Thermocoleostomius sinensis A174: one gene and its partner. Each later gene encodes a partner of the first gene's protein in a complex. Links are inferred from orthologs where the notes say so. Each region holds a gene or a part of one and is shown on either strand. Other genes may lie near its edges.

The links.
Region 2: the proteins of uvrB (region 1) and pcrA are in contact, whole or in part, in a crystal structure (PDB 7EGT), measured with the Thermus thermophilus proteins. The link is inferred for Thermocoleostomius sinensis A174 from one-to-one orthologs. Residues at the interface, in WP_096411307.1 of Thermus thermophilus: Glu23, Leu25, Arg26, Asp27, Gly28, Glu29, Arg30, Phe31, Arg55, Glu326, Asp327, Phe328, Glu379, Ser382, Gln383, His398, Gly400, Arg401; in WP_096412145.1 of Thermus thermophilus: His654, Arg656, Phe657, Gln666, Asp668, Glu669, Lys680, Arg681, Leu682, Ser683, Lys685, Tyr686, Ala687.

The regions. Positions count from the first base shown.
Region 1 is NZ_CP113797.1:1,711,213-1,717,851, reverse strand. What follows is about bases 1,962-4,873. They hold uvrB (excinuclease ABC subunit UvrB), read left to right. Parts: upstream 1,962-2,343; coding sequence 2,344-4,404; downstream 4,405-4,873. Other genes in these bases: OXH18_RS07465 (Hsp20/alpha crystallin family protein), read right to left, coding at 4,447-4,746; OXH18_RS07475 (hypothetical protein), read right to left, coding at 2,023-2,175. Also shown: OXH18_RS07480 (ABC transporter substrate-binding protein), read right to left, coding at 97-1,920; OXH18_RS07460 (DUF6798 domain-containing protein), read right to left, coding at 5,075-6,639. UniProt on the Escherichia coli protein: The UvrABC repair system catalyzes the recognition and processing of DNA lesions. A damage recognition complex composed of 2 UvrA and 2 UvrB subunits scans DNA for abnormalities.
Region 2 is NZ_CP113797.1:4,089,954-4,096,673, forward strand. Bases 2,489-5,481 are described here. They hold pcrA (DNA helicase PcrA), read right to left. Parts: upstream 5,171-5,481; coding sequence 2,807-5,170; downstream 2,489-2,806. Other genes in these bases: OXH18_RS17750 (hypothetical protein), read right to left, coding at 2,516-2,692; OXH18_RS17760 (hypothetical protein), read left to right, coding at 5,439-5,481. Also shown: OXH18_RS17735 (PRC-barrel domain-containing protein), read right to left, coding at 166-852; OXH18_RS17740 (WGxxGxxG family protein), read right to left, coding at 1,010-1,387; OXH18_RS17745 (YebC/PmpR family DNA-binding transcriptional regulator), read left to right, coding at 1,641-2,444; more of OXH18_RS17760, read left to right, coding at 5,482-5,987; OXH18_RS17765 (AAA family ATPase), read right to left, coding at 6,173-6,720. UniProt on the Escherichia coli protein: A helicase with DNA-dependent ATPase activity. Unwinds DNA duplexes with 3'-5' polarity. Translocates on single-stranded DNA with 3'-5' polarity. Initiates unwinding more efficiently from a nicked substrate than double-stranded DNA.

The DNA of each region.
Region 1 (6,639 bases):
ATCATATCGCTGGTACTCGCTAGGTGGGGTATTTTTTCCAATACATTTTCGGATTGGGGTTGGGGAGGTTGGGGACGAGGTAGGGAAGATACCTTCTCACTCTGCCTCTACTTTCAGTTCATACAAATTCCAGAAGGCTCCGCCCAGTGCGGTAAACTCCACGCCTTGAATCCGATCGCGCACGGCTGAGAGCGTCAGGGGATTTACCAGGTGAATGAAGGGCAATTGTTCTTGGGCGATTTGCTGAAAGCGATTGTAGATCTCGCGTCGTTTGCTTTCATCGAGTTCTTGCACCCCCTGAGTAAACAGCCGATCGATTTCCTGCTCCCACTCTGAGACTTCCCATCCAGTTATTTTCGGTTCTCCCGGGAGGGGCCCTTGATTAAATTGGTGCAGCGATCCCTGGCTCGACCAAATATTGTAGCCACTGTGGGGATCAATGCCACCCCCGCCAAACCCGCCAACATAGGCCTCCCAGTCGCGGCGTTGCAGCTTTTGAATCACCGAATTAAAGCTGAGGGATTGTAAATCTACGCGAATGCCGATCGCCTCTAGGTCTTGCTTAATTTGTGAGGCTACTCGCACGCGAGATACTTCTTCCGATCGCACCAGCAGCACAAACCGCACCGGATTGCCGTCCCAATCTTCCAGTTGTCCTAGCACGTTGTATTTGAATCCCGCTTGCTGAAGTAACTGCTTGGCTTGCTCTGGGTCATAGTCATAGACTTTTAGTCCTTGCTCTGGCGACAGGTAAAAGGGATTTTGGCTATCTAGGGGAGAGTTTTGTAGTTCGCCCAGCCCTTGATAGATGGTGTCTCGCATGCGTTGGCGATCGATAGCATGAGCCACGGCCTGCCGAAACTCTAGCGTATTAAACCAGCGCGATTTGATCGGATCAACAAACGGCTTGCCATTTTGATCGCTGGCTTTGTTAAGGTTAAAGCCAACGAATCGGCTGCCGGTCTCTGGCCCACCGTTATAGATGCTATAGCCGCCTCGCTCTTCCTCTAGCTTCAGCAATTGAAACTGTTCAGGCTTGACGCTGAGACTGTCAAGTTCACCCGATCGAAAACTCAGCAGTTGACTATCCTCTGAACTAATCACCTGCAAAATAATGCGCTCAATATAGGGCTGCGGGTTGCCCTGCGCATCTTGCCGCCAGTAGTAGGGGTTACGGCGAAACACCACGCGCTGACCAGGGGCATAGCTCTCCATGGTGTAGAGTCCACTACCAATAATTTTTTGGGGATCAGTGTCGGCAGTCCAGATAGATTGAAATTTGAGATTGCCGTTAGCGTCTTTTGTCTGGACTGACTCGCGCAGCACATGAGCCGGCAGAATGGGTAGACCACTGCTGTAGCGCAAAAAGGGAGCAAACGGCTCGGGGGTGACAAATTCAACGCGGCGATCGTCCAGCTTGCGCACCGACGGAAACGCCCCAGTGTCTCCAATGCGCAGAATATCGCGCACACCACTGGCAATGGCTTCGTTCAGGTAGATATCTTGGAACGTGAACACCACATTATCCGTTGTCAGTGGTTCTCCGTCCGACCATCGCAACCCCTCGCGCAGGGTAAACACAATGCGTTTGTTGTCCGGAGCCACCTCCCAGGCTTCGGCTAATCCGGGTTCGAGATCCCCCGTGACACCATTAGTTTCGAGCAGTCCGGTGAAAATCAAGCTGAAGACCGCGTTAGAGTAAAGCGAATCATTCAGCGCGTAGTTAAATGTAGAGGGATCACTGGATGTGGCTGATACAATCTGCGGCACTCGTGCCTCCGCCGATCGCATTTGCCCAATGCTACAACTTCCTAGTCCCATTGCCAGCCCCATTGCCAGCCCGATCGCCAATCCTCGCCGTACCCAAGCAGTCAGCGCTGTAGTCCTCAACCTTCTGATTAACCCAACACCGAAGGTCATGATAGTTGACCAGACTTTAAGAAACCAAGCCGTAAAACAACGCATACCTTTAATAGATTCGGCAATAAAAGTAGAACAGCACGTTTTTAGGAGATTAAATCATTAATGGCGAGCAAGTCTTGCCTGAATGCGTTTAGTTTTGCTAGTCAGTGGCACTTCTTCGATAAGATGCCCATCAATCCATTTCAGCCGATCGATTGGACAGTTCATAAACTCTTCGAGAGAAGGGGGGGAAACGGTAGAGGAAATCAACATCGGTGCTAGGAACTAAGCAATAAAATTTATGAACGGAGCACTGTAGCCATCATATCTTGCAAGTTGTCTTGCAAGTTGGTATCGCCTGCACAGCAAAGTCAGGGAAAAATCGCTACGATCGACAATAGCTCACTGCGAACGCTTTCCTTCCAACGCCCCACACCCACTATGTCAGAGTTCAACATTAAAGCGCCCTTTGAACCGACTGGCGATCAGCCCAAAGCGATTAGAAAACTGACGAAATATATTCAGGATGGACAGCAATATCAAACCTTACTAGGTGCAACGGGAACTGGAAAAACCCACACTGTAGCACGGGTAATTCAGAACGTTGGCAAACCCACCCTTGTGTTGGCCCACAACAAAACCCTAGCAGCCCAGTTGTGCAACGAGTTGCGCGAGTTCTTTCCTGACAATGCTGTTGAATATTTCATTAGCTATTACGATTACTACCAGCCGGAAGCCTACATTCCCGTCACCGATACCTATATTGCAAAAACCGCATCGATCAACGACGAGATCGACATGTTGCGGCACTCGGCTACTCGATCGCTGTTTGAACGCAAAGATGTAATTGTAGTGGCGTCGATTAGCTGCATCTACGGTTTGGGGATTCCGTCAGAATATTTGAATGCGTCGATTCCGTTCAAAGTGGGCATGGAAGTCGATCAGCGGCAGATTTTACGCGACCTAGCTTCGGTGCAATACGAGCGCAATGATTTAGATTTGGGGCGCGGTAAGTTTCGCGTCAAAGGAGATGTGCTGGAAATTGGCCCAGCTTATGAAGATCGAATTATTCGGATTGAGTTCTTTGGTGACGAAATTGATGCCATTCGCTACATCGATCCAATCACTGGAGAAACGCTGCAAAGTATGGATGCCTTGAATGTATATCCGGCTCGTCACTTTGTTACGCCAGACGATCGCCTAGAGGAAGCCTGCAACGCGATCGAACAAGAGTTAAAAGACCGCTTAGAAGAACTTGAAAAAGATAATAAATTACTAGAAGCACAACGATTGGAGCAACGCACTCGTTACGATCTAGAGATGCTGCGAGAGGTGGGTTACTGCAACGGCGTAGAGAACTATGCCCGACACTTAGCAGGACGCTTACCCGGCTCACCACCCGAATGCTTGATCGATTATTTTCCCAAAGATTGGCTGCTGGTAATTGATGAATCGCATGTGACAATTCCACAGATTCGAGGCATGTACAATGGCGATCGATCGCGTAAACTGACGCTGATTGAACACGGATTTCGTTTGCCCAGTGCCGCTGACAATCGTCCGCTAAAATCAGAAGAATTTTGGGAAAAGGTCAATCAGTGTATCTTTGTGTCAGCGACACCGGGTACCTGGGAGTTAGAAGTCTCGGATGGCAAGTTTGATGTAGTAGGAGAAGGCAAGAACGAAATTAAAACCTATGTACCTGGGACGGGGCGCGTGGTAGAGCAGGTGATTCGCCCAACAGGTGTGGTTGATCCGGAAATCTTTGTACGCAATACAGACGGACAAATTGACGATTTGTTGCATGAAGTGCAAGAGCGAGTACAGAAGAATGAACGCACACTTGTCACAACGCTAACAAAACGAATGGCAGAAGACTTAACTGAATATCTGCAAGAGCGAGCTATTCGAGTCCGCTATTTACACTCCGAAATTAATTCGATCGAACGCATTGAAATTCTACAAGATTTACGTCAAGGTGAATTTGATGTGCTGATTGGAGTGAACTTATTGAGGGAAGGCTTGGATTTACCGGAAGTTTCTCTAGTGGCGATTCTGGATGCCGATAAAGAGGGCTTCTTGCGGGCTGAACGATCGCTGATTCAGACAATTGGACGAGCAGCACGGCATGTGCGCGGTCAAGCCATTCTCTATGCCGATAATCTCACAGACAGCATGGCTCGGGCTATCAGCGAGACTGAACGTCGCCGCAAAATTCAACTCGAGTACAACGAAAAGCACGGCATTACTCCACAACCGATTGTTAAGCGCTCCAACAACTCAATTCTTCAATTCCTGGAGGTGTCTCGTCGCCTCACCGCTCAGGAACTCGAGCAAGCCTATGAACAGGCCGATGATCTGCCCTTAGAAAACATTCCTGATTTAATTGTCAAACTAGAAGCAGAGATGAAACAAGCCGCCAAAGATTTAGAATTTGAAGAAGCGGCCAAATTGCGCGATCGGATTAAGCATTTGCGCGACAAGTTGCTGGGCAAACATTAGACAGCAAACATTAGACAAAGTGCTCGAAAACCTGATGGGAAATTATTTAAGAAATGTCAGAACAAGTGCATTTGCTTGCAACCTGATGCTGGCGGTTTCCGGTTGAACTGCATGGGGTAACGAAATAAGTTTCCGAAATTCTATGGCTGGATAGGAAAAATCGCAGTAGCCTTCGATAGTGACTCGTTCCATCTGTTCGCCCCAAAGCAATAACGCATTTGGAGCAACCCGAATGCCTAAATTCTCAGCCGCAATTGCAGGAATTTGGGCGGTAACAACCAACGTCGTTTCTGTTTCCTGAATTTCAACGATCGAGGAACCCATTGCATCTACGTTAGCCATGAATAATCCTTCAATTAAGAGGAGATTGTAAGAGGAGATTGACAAATTTCAAACAGCGTTGCGGTCAACAGCGTACAAGTTCATCATTTGGTTAACTGATCACTCTTTTCCCTCCACCCCTCCATCCTCTCTCACACAGAGCGAAGGGACTTCAAGAGGGCGGCGCAAGGTTTGTCAGTTAATCAGGTTTATAGTCCAATACCAGAGGCAACCGTCAGGAGTTGGGAAACTCTTCTGGAACAAGCTTCCTTATAAAGCTACACATAAAATTTGAGGAATTCTTGAAGTTACAAAACTTAGTAAATGCTAGCGCCGGAATTTGCAATTCTTATCTTTTGGCATAAAGGACATACTCGCGATTACGATAAGCGATCGGTAGATCCAGTTGATGTTGGCGCTGGGTCGCAAAAAAACTAGCTTGGTATTGCTGCATTAATGCTTGCACTTGCGCTGTTGTCAGTTGATAGTAGCCAGCCGTCAGCCGGTCTTCGATCGCATCGCGAGGATCAGTAGTTGATGTTGTCACTGTCCAAACAGCGTCTCCCCCCCCCAAATTTGTTAACCGCTCGTGCCATTCCACAATACCAGCCGGATTTTGTGGCAGAAACTTGAACTTGGCGATTGTTGGGCGTCTGGTCAACCAGGTAAAATTGGCGAACTCAACTGGCGGTGTAATAATAACCGCTTGTCTGGGCGTTTCGCGACGAATCCAACGAGTGAAATTTCGCCAAGCAGGATCGACCCCTTGCACTTCAGCCGGAAATGCTTCCACGTCCAAAACTTGCTGATAGAAATTCGGGACTGCCAAGCCAAGGCTGAGTCCAAGCAACAGAATACTAGCAAGTCGGAACGATCGCGGCCACCAAACCCCAATTGAGTGTTGCAGCACACAGGCCAATAGTAAACAGGTTCCCAAGGGCAATAGTACATCGCCCAATCGAAATGGGTAGTATTGCAGCCAACGACCTTCCGCATCGAACGGCGCAATTACTAATCCCACTCCAAATGGAATCAGCGCCATCCCGACAAACCATGCCAACCGGAACGCTGAGGTGATCTGGTCTTGAGCCATAGGTTGAGCCGATCGCCGCTGCTGGTGTAACACGACCACACAACCACCGAATAGTATGAGCAAGACGATCGGACGAATCCATTCCTCTGACGACCACGATAGGGGATTGAGGTGGTGCGCTAGCCGCAAAAACACATAGATGTAAGAGGGAGCTAGCGGAGTTGTTGGAGGCGTTGCGGTTAACTGTTGACTAACGGCTGGAATGGCAAATCCACTGGCTGCAATGTAGAGCAAAAGACTGGAACCAAGATAATCACTGGACTTTGGATAGGTACGGCGATGTAGCAAAATCCAGCCCAAGCTCACCAAAAACGCCCAACCGCCCACCAAGACATGAAACGAGGTCATTAGCCCCAACAACAGGGCAGCAGCCCGATAGCGCCCCGCCAAAAGCCACCCAATCGCCAGCGGCAGTAAACTATAGGCAACCGCTTTGGCTTCTAAAGACCCAACCATCCACTCTCCGGCAATGGCTCCTTGGTCATAGGCACAGCGATCGAGCAAAAACCGATCGCAGCCGCTGTGCAGATAGAGAATCAAGGCTAGCAACAGTAAGGGTAACGTTAGACCTAACCACCGCCCTAGCCACACTAAACCGAAGGCGAACAAACTGTAACAAACCAACCGCCCTAGAATAGATGCAGCCAAAAATCCCCACGCGGCCGCCAGCCAACCAAATGTTGCTTGAAACAACAGCCGATACCCCGCTGGTTGATTCAAGTACCAATCGTTTGCGACCCAATGCGGCTGCACAAACTGTCTGGCGAGAGGCAACACATCAATTTCATTCCACCCCACTTCGCCCATATTGCCGTCTAGCA
Region 2 (6,720 bases), 2.4 Mb from region 1 along the record:
GGCAAGCAACCTCCAATTGAGACCATACAATTGAACCGGTAAGTTGCTCATAAGTGCACACCAAAAAGAGGAGTTGGTAAACTCCTCTACTGTACAGGATGCATATGATTCTCAGCCAATTCTCAGGTATTTTGCAGCTAATTCACACCGAACCCAACACACGGGTTAACGAGACCGCATCCGCTTTGCCCGCAAACGTTCTTCAAAGCGCTGAAGCACAGATGGCGACTGGTCAATATGACCGCTGGTAAGATTGCTGTGATAGTTTGGTGCCGATGGATAATCGCGCTGCATTCCATATGCTCCTTGATTGCTCACTGAGTGATCCGGACGTGACATGGACTGAGGAGCAGTGGATGGATACGACGAACGCTCAAGCGGTGCCGTTCGCTCAATTGGCATGACCTGATAGGTAGGGTTCATCGGCTGAGGTGGCAGAGTTTCAGCCGTGGCCTGTGAGCGGCTGGAACGTGAATCTGCGACAGGTTGGTGAACGGGTTGACGCAAACTCTCGTGTAACTCTTGACGACGATCGTCATCGATGCGCAAGCTTTCGTTAAATTCTGCCAACTGTTCCACTTGATCCTTGTGCAGACCCAGGGCATAAAGATGCTTTCCATCACTGTCAATCTGGGCACGTTCGACTGGCAACATCACCTTTTTACCGAAGCCCCAAAAACCTAGATCAACGATGAAGTAACGAAAATGGCCTTGTTCATCCACTAAAAGGTCATGAACAGTTCCAACCTTCTCATTATTAACATCCGAATAGACATCGAGACCCTTGATATCATATCCGCCAAACGCTTCGCGATAATCCGGCTCAAAATCCTTAATTTTCACGAGGGCCATAGAGTTGATCCTCCGACTTTAACTTTCAAACAACTGAACGCTTTAAGGCGCTTCTAACGAATAAAACAATCATCAAAGAAGCATCGATCGCGTAATCAATCTAATTAACGCTGGATATGTGCGACACTATCAGCAAGTGCGTCGCTCATGCGTAAAACTATTCGCGATAGTCAGTGCGGTTGATAGCATTGGGATCGCGATAGCGGGGAACATCTGTGCGAGTATTGGTAGGTGCCCCAGGTTGATAGCTAGGATCAGCATCCGTGCGATGCTCATTACGATAGCGCGTGTCTACATCACGCACATCATCACGTCTGCCGCGACCTGCCAGACCAGCAAGCCCAATCAGCCCTAATAATCCCAATAACCCCCAATCAAAATCCGTATTCTCTACGGCTGCTTGAGTCGATTCAACTGTGTCTTCTACAGGGTTTGTTGTCTCTTGAGCAGAAGCGCTAATGGAAAACGGAACTGCAACTAATCCAAACGATAAAACACTGACACTTGCCACTTTTGCTAACTTGGAGAAGCTCATACATTTACTCCCTTTACTGCATCTTTTTTAAGAGTTCAAAAACGCGATCGGGCTGGGTTAAAAAACTCTTACAACAATAAACAAACTGCCTTGTTGTTATTACTTTATAAAAATCTTATAAAACTTGAATCGTCCCATAGCAAGAACGTTAACTGCTCCCCGCTCCTACTGAAGGGATAGGAATCGGTTCTAAAACTGCTAGATCTTTGTCTATTCTAGTTTTGGTGAAGTAGCAGAAATGTTAAGTTGAGGCATGGCAGGACACAGTAAATGGGCCAATATCAAACGGCAGAAAGCTAGAGTAGATGCGGTTAAGGGAAAAACCTTTGCTAAGATGTCGCGGGCTATCATTGTGGCAGCCAGAACGGGTGGAGCTGACCCTGCTGGCAATTTTCAACTCCGCACAGCTATCGATAAGGCCAAAGCCGCAGGCATCCCCAACGACAACATCGATCGGGCGATCGCCAAGGGAGCTGGCAAACTAGGAGCCGATGGAGACAACCTAGAATCGATTCGCTATGAGGGGTACGGCCCCGGTGGCGTAGCCGTTTTGATTGAAGCGTTAACCGACAATCGCAATCGTACTGCCGCCGACTTGAGAACAGCCTTTAGCAAAAACGGAGGAAACTTGGGCGAAACAGGCTGTGTGGGGTGGATGTTTGACCAACGAGGGGTTGTCACCATTAAAGGAAAGCCCGTCCTGCGCGGTCGAAAAGAAGTCTTTGAATTAGATGAAGAAGCGTTATTGGAAGCCCTATTAGAAGCTGGAGCCGAGTCCTACGAAATCGTTGAATTAGACGAGGATAGTTTAGGAGCCGAAGTATTTACTCAGGCATCGCAATTAGAATCATTGTCCCAGGCTTTGAGTGCATCAGGGTATCGCCTAATCCAGTCTGAGTTGCGCTGGATTCCAAATAACAGCGTGGAAGTCACAGACACTGAACAAGCACGATCGCTATTGAAGCTGATGGATGCCTTGGAAGAGCTAGACGATGTACAGTCTGTAACAGCCAACTTCGAAATGTCCGACGAGCTAATGTCGCTGAGCATGGCTTAGAAAAATGATAATGTTTCATAACCCATTACCTATGCCCCCTATTCCTCATCACCATTCGGTAAGTTCGCAATTTATTGCCCAAACCAGTCCGCCGTATAGCTATTGGTGCCTGCGCTCAGTCGCTGTAAGGTTTCTTCAAGTAACTCGATCGGTGATCCTGCCAGGTTGCTTGCTGCCATCGCCGCAAACAATGGCTTAGCGAAGGAAGATCGATCTGTTGTTCCTGGGGAAGGAAAAGTTGCAGTCATGATTTCAGCCAAGCGTTTGCGATCGTGTTCAAGCCAGAATCCTTAGAAAAGCCAGTCCCAATTCCCGACTTCCGACTCCCGATTTCCGACTCCCAATGACCAAAACTACTCCTATTATTCCACCCGCTTCAACGCGACCAGTTTGGGATCGAGAATGCGAGGAATGGGTTGATCATTAAAGCGCACAGCGATCGTCGCTTTGTTGCCACTGCCCAATACGTGCGTCACTTGCCCCATGCCAAATTTGGGATGAATAATTTGATCGCCCACGTTCCAGTCGGTAATGGTGGTTTTTGGGGTGCTGGGTTTTGTCGCTGCTTGGTCACGTTTAACATCACGAATTTGCTGCGTAAATTTGGTAGGAATGGCATTGGCGACGCTACTCAACAGCAAGTCTTTGGGCAATTCTGCCAAAAATAGCGACGGGCTGGCGGGTTCTCGATTGCCGTATAATCGCCGTTCACGGGCATAGCTGAGAAATAGCCGCTCTTTGGCGCGAGTGATGCCTACATAGCAGAGCCGCCGCTCTTCTTCGATCGCCTTGGGATCTTCCAGCGAGCGGAAGTTGGGAAACAAGCCCTGCTCTAACCCCACTAAAAATACTACGGGAAACTCCAGTCCCTTGGAGGAATGCAGCGTCATCAGCGATACTTTCGACTGCTGTTGCTCATTTAAGTTGTCCAAATCGGAGGCTAATGACGCATTGGCCAAAAATAGCGGTAGATTAGATTCGTCGTTTTCTTCTTCAAACTGTAAAACAGCGTTATAAAGCTCCTGCACGTTTTGCAACCGATCGATCGCTTCGTCGGTTCCCTGATTTTTGAGATCTGCTATATAGCCGGAATCTTCCAAAATTCCCTGTACGATGGTAGAAGCAGCAGCGGTTTCTACTTGTTCTTGCCAAGTTCGCACGAGGCTGGTGAAAGTCAGCACTGGCTTAGCCGATCGTCCCGCTAATGTTTGCACCGAGGTCTCATCAGTGAGCAGTTGCCAGAGGGGAATGTTCAGTTCTCTGGCGGCATTTTCTAAGCGATCGATTGTGGCTTTGCCGATACCACGGCGGGGGGTGTTGATGATGCGCTTGAGGCTAATAGTATCGTCAGGGTTGGCAATCACCCGCAGGTAGGCCAGCACATCTTTGATTTCTTTACGATCATAAAATCGCAAACCGCCTACCACCGTATAGGGAATCGCATACTTTACCAACACTTCTTCAAACGCCCGCGACTGTGCATTGGTGCGATAGAGAATCGCAAAGCTACCCCATTGCAAATCCGGCTCTGTCAGTTCCATCTGCCGAATTTGATTGACAACGAAGTGGGCTTCTGCGGTTTCATCATCGGCGCGGTAACAGAAGATTTCTTCTCCAGTGCCACGAGTTGGACGCAGAACTTTGTCAATTCGTTCGGTATTGTTTTCAATTAATTCATTCGCAACTTCGAGAATGTTAGCTGTCGATCGATAGTTTTCCTCCAGTTTCACCATTGTCCGTGTGTCATCATCTGGCAAACCATCGCCGAAGTCATGCTGAAAGTCCATGAGAATGGTAAAATCTGCCGCTCGAAACGAATAGATTGACTGATCCGCGTCGCCCACCACAAAGATCGATCGATGGTTCCAGTCGTTAAATTTACGCGAATCTTCTCCATTTGTCACCAGCAATCGAATTAAATCATATTGGGTGCGATTAGTATCCTGATATTCATCCACCAAAATATGGCGAAATCGCTTGTGCCAATAGGCTAATACCTGTTCGTTTTGCTGAAAAAGCTGCACTGGAATCCAGATTAGATCATCAAAATCGACTGAGTTGTTGGCAGCCAGTCCTTTTAGATACTCAGAATAGACATTGGCCAAAACGCGCCCGCGAAAATTGGGCTGTTCCCGTTCTACATCTTCTGGTGACAACCCCTGGTTTTTGGCATTACTGATGGCATAGCGCATCGATCGTGGCTCAAATTTCTTATCGTCCAAATTTAATTGGTTGACAACAATGTCTTTCACTAGGCTCTGCGCATCAGATTCATCCAAAATAGAGAAATTTCGATTCCAGCGAAACCCTTGAGGGCTTTGATATTTTTCGATGTCAAACCGCAGGATGCGCGCACACAGGGCATGGAACGTGCCAATCCACAAATCTTTGGTGATGGTTTTGTAGACCTGCGATTTTAGCCGGGTTTGCTCTACGGGAGCTAGTTCTGTCAGTGGTTTATCGTACTTTTCCCAAGCCTGCTGTTCGGCAAACAACCGCTCAATCCGCTCTTTCATTTCCCGTGCCGCCTTATTGGTAAAGGTGACGGCGAGGATATTTTCAGGATCGACTCGATGGGTTAGCACCAAGTTGGCAATGCGATAGGTCAGCGCTCGTGTTTTTCCAGACCCTGCTCCGGCCACCACGAGCAGTGGCCCACAAAAGTGCTCAACGGCCCGATGTTGAGATGGATTCAGATGCTTGAGAAAATCGATCGATTGAGGCATGAAGCTAAAGATACGAATGAACGCAAATAGCCAAGATACAGAAGCGCAAGGACTAACAAAGACTTACAATAAAAGCGGTGGAATGAACCTAAGCGTTTCCTAGGCGTGTCCTGTACGTTTGTCCTCGAGTCTTCCGTACTCAAGGGTATCGCATCTCTTGAAGACATGACTGATCGCGATTCTCCTTCTCAGGATCTACGTCTTTGGATAGTAGGAACTGCACGGATACACGCTGAAGATCAGTTATATATTTTTATACCAGTGACCTATGCACGACAGAGAAAAGGGTGACAGAAACAAGTCCGTTGATGAAATGGAGAGCGATCGAGCACTCGATGTGGAAGCTAAGCTACACAATCGCAAGCCTCGACCACTGATTTATGCCTTGAGTCGGCTATTGGTGACATTGTCCTACGCGATTGTGGGTAGCTTGATCGTCAGTCTTATTGCGCAAGCTTTTACCCTCAACATCGAAGCTGGTCTAAAGTGCCTAGCGGCTGCGACTCTACCGCCTCTTGTCATTACCTACTTTGCCTTGTTCACCCGATCGATTCGTCCTCCCCGTCACATTTCTGAAATTTCGCTGTTTGTGGCAGCGGCGGCGTGGATGATTGCGATGCTGTTGCTGGTCAACTATTTGAACCAGTATGCAACCTATGGGATTCCCCTCGGGGTTCTAGCGCTGTCCACCACCCTCAGCGGTCTTATCTATCTCAACAAGCACATTCCCTTCTCTGCCACCCTTTCTTGCTCCTACGGCATTGTGGCAGGGTTGCTGCTTTACACTCTGTTGTTTGGATTTACCTTTGGGATCTAAGTTGAGTCCTTCAGATTGGAATTGACGTGCTCCTAGAGGATGTTTGACACGTGGCAACCATTACGCTCCATCCCCCAATCCCTACTCCTGTGGAAGAAGGGGAGGGCGTTGCAGCTCCTTCTGCTGGGGGTGAGGGTGAGGAAAGGGCAGTTTGAGCCATCTATTGATTCTATTCAACCAACCTCTTAACCGATTGTCGATCGAGCATCAAATTCTTCGCTCCAAGCTGGAATGTCAGTGTTGATCTGTCGCCCATAGATCGTCACCTTCTGAATCGCATCGAGACTCATGTGCGCCAGTTCTTGCCGAACAAACTCAACGAGTTCAGCTTCGCTAGGAATCTGGTCTGACTCTAGCATCACTTGCAGCGAACCGTTGGTGTTGGTCACTCGGGCAGTAATGTTTTGGGAGTTTAAAGAGCGATTCAAGCGATCGGCCACAGCCGCGATCGAGGGAGATAGCGAAGACGAGGCAGAGCTAGATGAGGGAAAAGATAGCGCTTGCCAATTCACTTTGCCTGCCAGGGTGCCAACAGCATCAACCGGAATGTCGTCGGGTTGCAGAGTAGTTAATACCTCGTCGGTTAAAGAAGACAGTACCGCAAGTCGATTTGCTTGCCGTTCAATACTCTTTTCAAACAGGTTTCGGGCAACTCGTGCATTACCAAAGGTTCGATCGCGCCGAACATAGAGTTCTTCAAACACCCGTAAGAGCTTGGTGCGGGTAGCAGCAG